DNA from 3 places in the Promicromonospora sp. NPDC059942 genome. Region 2 is predicted to be linked to each of the others. Evidence: predicted binding sites of a transcription regulator. Region 2 holds the regulator's gene; each other region holds the start of a gene.
The links. The regulator LexA, encoded in region 2, represses DNA repair genes until DNA is damaged. The targets are predictions, from matches to a motif close to TCGAACANNTGTTCGA.
Positions count from the first base shown of each region.

Region 1: a site for LexA is predicted at 1,579-1,594, ahead of ACFV9Q_RS04120 (DUF222 domain-containing protein). Genes of this name have one in related genera too.
Region 3: a site for LexA is predicted at 1,510-1,525, ahead of ACFV9Q_RS06370 (DUF222 domain-containing protein). Genes of this name have one in related genera too.

Region 1 is NZ_JBHWLR010000002.1:353,878-356,142, forward strand. It holds gene ACFV9Q_RS04120 (DUF222 domain-containing protein) at 10-1,506, opposite strand; gene ACFV9Q_RS04125 (amidohydrolase family protein) at 1,785-2,265, shown strand, end outside.
Region 2 is NZ_JBHWLR010000009.1:65,557-67,821, reverse strand. It holds gene ACFV9Q_RS16020 (L-lactate dehydrogenase) at 1-768, shown strand, start outside; gene lexA (transcriptional repressor LexA) at 865-1,680, opposite strand; gene ACFV9Q_RS16010 (LysM peptidoglycan-binding domain-containing protein) at 1,872-2,265, shown strand, end outside.
Region 3 is NZ_JBHWLR010000003.1:278,881-281,145, reverse strand. It holds gene ACFV9Q_RS06370 (DUF222 domain-containing protein) at 1-1,459, opposite strand, end outside; gene ACFV9Q_RS06365 (VOC family protein) at 1,591-2,016, opposite strand; gene ACFV9Q_RS06360 (DNA-binding protein) at 2,140-2,265, opposite strand, start outside.

The sequences.
Region 1 (2,265 bases), on a different contig from region 2:
CTCCCTTGGTCATGTGGTGCACGTGCGGGTGGGGTGCGTGACGTGGCCGTTCGGGTGCGTGAAGTACCAGCCGTCGTCGTAGTGCATGGTGATGTTCTGCGTATCGACGAGGTCGTGGTGGTGGTAGCAGAGCAGGGCGGCGTTGGTGGTGGAGGTCTCGCCGCCGTGCGCCCAGTGGCGCAGGGCGTGGTGGACCTCGCACCGCGTCGGCGGTTGGTCGCACTCGCCGTAGACGCAGTGCTGGTCGCGGGCGATGACGGCCCGGCGCAGCTGCCCGGTGACCGTCCGTCTGCTCCGGCCGACGTCCAGGATCTGCGAGTCGGCCCCGAACACGATCCGGGTGACCTCGCTGTCGCAGGCGATACGGCGCAGGAGCGAGGTCGGCACCGGGGTGCTCGTCTCGGTAAAGACGGCAGGACGCTTGATGTGAGGGACGCCGTCCGGGCTGATCGGGCGGGTCGGCCCGGTCGGGACACCCGCCTCGCCCGGCCCGCCCGCGCCCGGCTCCTCGCCGTCGCTCTGGGCGGCGAGAGCCTGGAGCTCGGTCAACGAGACGGTCACGCTCAGGTGCGGGCGGACGGAGGCGCCGGTGCCGGTGCGGCCGGTGTCGAGCACGATGCGGCTCAGATCGGCGAGAGCCTGGGCGCGGCGCTGACCGGGCGTGCGGTCGTCGTCGGCGGCCGGTGCGCCCATGATCGAGCCGATCGCCGTGGTCAGCGTCTGGCCGTGCTCCTCGGTGAGGAACCCGCTCAGGTGGTAGCCGCCCAGCGTGGGTGCGACGTCGAGGTACTCGCGCTGCCTGGCCTTCGTGTAGCCGCGCTCGTCGGCTTCGGGGTCCGCGTGGCGGGCGAAGTAGCGCACCAGACCGCGGAACCGGTCGGGCCCGTTCTGGGTCGACCAGTCGAGCAGCTGCTCCTCCCAGGTCGGCGCAGCCGAAGTCGTCGGTGTCTCCGCGGTCGGCTCGTCAAGTACAGGCACAGGTCCAGCGGTTGCGTCCTCAGTGGGCGGGTCCTCAGCGGGCCCCGGGTCAGGTACGGAGCCGGCTCGGTCGATGGTGGGCACGTCGACCGCCGGGGCGGCCAGGGCCTCGGTTCGGTTGGTGCTGGTGGTGGCGACGTCGACCAGGGCGCGGAGCTTGTCGACGCCGACCCGACCCACCAGAGCCGCCGACAGCGTGGCGGGCAGATGGTCGCGCAAGGCCCTGGCCGTGCGGACGTCGCGTCGTGCGGTCCCCGTCTGGACGTCCTCGGCGCGGGCCAGCCAGACGGCGAACGTGCGAGCGCCCGTCTGCGCCCACAGTCCGGCGGACTCGATCCGGGGCAGGATCGACCAGCGCATGGCATCCAGGCGGGCGCCGGCCACGCGCAGGCGGGCGGACGTCGATACCAGACCCGAGGTCGTCATGGCCTCGTGTGGTGCTGCGGTGAGCTCGTCCAGGAGCGCATCGAGGTCGGTCAGGACGTCCTCCAGGGCACGTGGGGTGCCTCCACGTTCTTCCCTTGCCATGGTTCACACCACCTCTCGTGCGCGGTCTCGAACGCCGGGGCCAGGTCGGCCGAAGGCGCTGAAACGAGCCTATCGAACGAATGTGCTGTTGTTTGGGTGAGCAGGAGATCTGTGGATAACTCTTCGGTCCGCGAAGCGGCGGCCCCGGCGCTCGGTGCCGCGCAGCTGACCGGCACCCACCGAGAAAAGCAGCGGGCCGGGAGGGGCCCCCGACCCCGCCCCCCCCCCCCCCCCACCGCCGTCGTCCGCCCGCCCCCGCCGTACCTGGAGGAACCCCCATGCCCCGCACCGTCATCCGTTCCGTCCGCCCGTGGGGCGGCGACCCCGCCGACGTCGTGCTCGACGACGGCCTCGTGCGCGAGGTCGTCCCGGCGGGCACGGCCGCCGCCGGCGAGGCCGAGATCGCGGGCGACGACGGCATCCTCGTCCCGTCGTTCTCCGACGTGCACGTGCACCTCGACTCCACCCGCCTCGGCCTGCCCTTCCGCCCGCTGACCGCGGGACCCACCCGCTGGGACCGGATCATGAACGACCGCGCGCACTGGCGCACGGCCGAGGCCCCCGTGGCCGACCGGGCCACCGAGACGCTGCGCCGCATGATCGCGCTGGGCGTCACCCGGGTGCGCTCGCACGCCCAGGTCGACGCCGACTCGAAGCTGGAGAAGTTCGAGGGCGTGCTCGCCGCCCGCGCGGCGCACGCCGCGTCGGCGTCGGTCGAGATCGTCGTGTTCCCGCAGGTCGGCATCCACCTCGAACCGG
Region 2 (2,265 bases):
ATCGGTTCTGACGACCCGGCGGTGTGCGAGGGGGCCGACGTCGTGGTGGTCACGGCGGGCGCCAAGCAGAAGCCCGGCCAGAGCCGCGTCGACCTGGCGGAGGCGACGATCGGGCTGATGCGCACCATCCTGCCGGGCCTGGTCGAGGTAGCCCCCGACGCGACCTACCTGATGGTGACCAACCCCGTGGACGTGGTGACCTACGCGGCCCTGAAGATCTCGGGGCTGCCGCGCGAGCGGCTCTTCGGCAGCGGCACCGTGCTCGACTCGTCGCGGCTGCGCGTCGTGCTCGCCGAGCGGTGCGGGGTGGCCGTCGGGAACGTGCACGCCTACATCGCCGGGGAGCACGGCGACTCGGAGATCGCGCTGTGGAGCTCCGCCTCGATCGGCGGCGTGCCGCTGCTCGACTGGGTGCCGGTCGGCGGCGCCGCGCCCCTGGACGCCGCGGTGCGTGCGGAGGTGCACCACGAGGTGGTCGACTCGGCCTACCGGATCATCGCGGGCAAGGGCGCCACCAACTACGCCGTGGGCCTGGCCGCGACCCGCATCATCGAGGCGGTGCTGAAGGACGAGCGCCGGATCATGCCGGTGTCCTCGCTGCTGGACGACTACCACGGCATCAGCGACGTCTGCCTGTCGGTGCCGTCCCTGGTGGACCGGCGGGGCGTCACGAGCACGGTGGAGGTGCCGATGTCGGACGACGAGCTGGCCGGGCTGCGCGCGTCGGCCGACAGCGTGCGCGCGGTACAGCGGCGCTTCGGGTTCTAGGGCCGCCCCGGGATCGACGTCGACCTGGCTCGTCCGGGCACGAGAAAGGCCCGGCCACCGGAAACCGGCGGCCGGGCCTTGTCCGTTTCTCTGCGGTCAGAGGCTGCGCAGCACCGCGACGACGCGGCCCAGGATCTGCGCCTCGTCACCCGGGATGGGCTCGTAGGCCGGGTTCTGCGGCAGCAGCAGCACGTGCCCGTCGGTCTGCTTGAACGTCTTGACCGTGGCCTCGCCGTCGATCATGGCGGCGACGATCTCGCCCTGCTCGGCGACATTCTGGCGGCGCACCACGACCCAGTCCCCGTCGCAGATCGCGGCGTCGACCATCGAGTCGCCCGCGACCTTGAGGAGGAACAGCTCGCCGTCACCGACGAGCTGGCGGGGGAGCGGGAAGACGTCCTCGACGACCTGCTCGGCGAGGATCGGCCCACCGGCCGCGATGCGGCCGACCAGCGGCACGTACGACGGCGGCGGCGTGCTCGCGTCGTCCGGCACCGAACCGCCCCAGTGGACCTGGCCGCTACGCCGCGGCTCGGGCCAGTGGATCTCGCCGCGTGTCGGCTTCTCGACCTGCTCGGCCAGGGGCTCGACGAGCTCCATCGCGCGCGGCCGGTTGGGGTCGCGGCGCAGGAAGCCCTTCTTCTCCAGCATCTGGAGCTGGTGCTTGACGCTCGACGGGCTGGCCAGCCCGACGGCCTCGCCGATCTCGCGCATCGACGGCGGGTATCCGCGCGTCTCGAACGACTGCCGGATCGTGTCCAGCACAAGGCGCTGCCGCTCGGTGAGGCGGTCTGCCGGCGAGATCGCGTGCACGTCGGCGACCGCCCCGTCGCCCGGCGCGTCCAACGTGGCGACACCCGAGAGTGCCGTGTCGACGGCTCTCGTGTCGCTGGTCCCGTCCCGTCCCGTCATGCCCGTGCCCCTCCCGTTCCGACAAATGTTCTCCTGTGCGCTGCCCACTCTAGATCACAAATGTGCTCGGCTCAAACGAATGTTCGAGCGTGTCTCGACTTCTACGGTGTCCCGTGCTACACAATGGTACGAGCGTTCGACGAACGTGTGTATGACGGACAACCGTTCGAGTCATCTTTCGAGGAGGGGCCATGGGGGACGTGATCCCGCTGCGGCAGTACACCCCGGCGTACGGGCAGGCGTATGCGACGGTGCCCGGATCGAGCGCGGTCCGGGCGTACCGGCCGGACCCGGGATACACGCAGAGCCGGGCGTCCGCGCCGCCCCGGCCCCGCCCGGCTGCCCCCTCGTACGCGCCGCGCGGGCGGCGCACCTTCGCCGACCGGCTCGGGCTCGCCGGGCTGCGGCTCACGCGGCGCGGCCGGGTCGTGCTGGTGCTGCTGGCGATGCTCGTGGTCGCGCCGATGGCGACGTGGGGCGCGACCGCGGTCGCCAGCTCGCCGGGCGAGCCCACGGAGGTCCGGGTGCACGCGGTGCAGCCGGGGGAGACGCTCTGGGGCTTCGCCGAGCAGGTCGCGAAGCCCG
Region 3 (2,265 bases), on a different contig from region 2:
CGATCACGGCCTTGCGCATCTGCCCGGTCACCGTGCGCTGTGCCCGTCCGACGTCGATCGCGGTGCCGTCGGCGCCGAACACGACCCGCGTGACCTCGGCGTCGCACAGAAGCCGGCGCAGGAGGTCGCGCGGAACGACGCTCCCTGTCGTGGACGCGCCCGTGAACGTCGCAGGCTGAGCGGTCAGCGCCGTCAGGTCCCCGGGACGGAGCGCGCCGCTACCGGCGGCACCGCCGTCGAGATCTGATCCGGTGCCACCGGACCCGTGCCCTGAGCCGGCCGCGTCAGGATTCCGGCTCGGGCCGGCACCGCGCTGGCCACCACCGGTCGCCCCGGTCTGTTCGCCGTGGGTGTTCGTCCGCCCGCTCCGGAGCAGCTCCGTCAGGGACACGGTGACGTGGACGTGCGGACGCACCGCCGCACCGGAGCCGACGCGGCCGTTGTCCAGGACGTCGCGCGCCAGGTCGGCGAGCGCCTGCGCCCGGCGCTGGGTGGGTGTGCGGTCGTCGCCGGCGGCCGGGGCGCCCATCATCGCGCCGAGCGCCGTCGACAGCAGGTGTCCGTGCTCGTCGGTGAGGAAGCCGTTGACGTGCCAGCCCCCGAATGTCGGCGAGACCTCCAGGTGCTGCCGCTCGGTCGCTTCCCGGTAGCCGCGGTCGTCCGCGTCGGGATCCGCGACCTGGCCGAACCGCTTCAGCACCCGACGGAAGCGCGCCGGGTCGCAGGCACCGGCCAGCCCCGTCAGATACCCCTCGCCGGTGATCGCTGGGGGAGCCGGGCTGCTGTCGCCCGCCGTCTCCGGGTCACCGTCGGTGGTGGCCGGCTCGGCCGGGGGCGCGCCGCCGACGACGTCGTCCTCCAGGCCGGCGCCGGTGTCATCCACAGAGTCGTCCGCACGGTCCCCGCCGCCAACCTGCGCATCCAGGGCCGCGACCGGCGACTCCGGGAGTTCCTCCGGCTCGATCGGCGCGGCCAGTGCCGCCCTGCGTGCCTCGCTGGTGGGCGCGACGTCCACCAGGGCGCGGACGTGGTCGACGCCGATGTCACCCGCGAGGGCCGCCGCGCGGGTCGTGGGCAGGTGGTCACGCAGCACCCGGCCGGTGCCGGCCTCCCGGTTGGCGGTGGTGGTGCTGACGTTCTCCGTCCTGGCGAGCCAGGCTGAGAACGTCCGCGCCCCCGTGGCCTGCCAGGGGTGCCGGGCTTCGATCACGGGCAGCCATGTCAGCCGGACCGTGTCGAGGCGGGCGCTGAGCGCACGCAGCCTCGGCGCGGCGTCCACGAGCCGGGGGACCGCGACACCACCCGTGCGGGCGGACTCTCCGACGCCGTCGACCGCGTCCGGTCCCGCTGAGGCCACCAGCTCGTCGGCGAGCACGTCGAGCTCGCTCAGCACGGTGTCGAGGGCGCGCGGCCCGCAGGCCTGACGGGACTCAGGTGGAGGCACTGGCGTGCGGTCCATCTCGTGTCACCCCCGCCCTGGTCCGTTGCTGTGCTGACCCTCCGATTCTATCGAACACACATTCGATCTGCTGGGCTCAGATAAAATCTGTGGATAACCGTTGAACCAGGTGGACGTGGCGTGTGGAGCGGCTACTCCGCCCCGGCGTCCGCGCCGAACTGCTCGACGTAGTGCGGGTTGTACATGACGCCGAGCACGTTGCCGAAGGGGTCCACGACCGCGGCGGTGACGAAGTCGTGCCCGCGCTCGGTGACGGGCTGGTACTCGGTGGCGCCCAGGTCGAGCAGACGGGCCACCGTGCCCTGCAGGTCGTCGACGTGCCAGTACATGAGCGCGCCCCCGGGCTGGTCGGGCAGCCCCGGGGGCGCGTAGGCCCGGCTGACGAGGCCGAGCTCGGCCTCGTTGTCCCCGATCCGGAACTCGGCGTAGGCGGGCGTGCCGTCCGGTCCGGAACGCTGGAAGTAGGGCTCGACGCCGAGCACCTCGGTGTACCAGGCGGAGGCCGCGGCGACGTCGTCGGCCCAGTAGTTGATAGTCGAAAATCCTCGAAGGCTCATGCCGCCATCTCAGCACCGGACACTGACACTCGCCGCAGCACGCGGGTGTTCTTCGTGCTCAGGGGCGGTTTTCACGCGCTCTTTCGCCCGTGCCTCACCCCGCCTTGTCTCGCCCCGCCTGTCTCACCCCGCCTGCGCCGCGGAGGCGGGCTCGGTCCCGGACGGATCGACCCGCTGAGCAGCCGCGCTCAGCGCCTCCCGCAGCCCCGCGGCGGTGCCCTCGGCCTGGGCCTGGCCGGCGATCGCCGC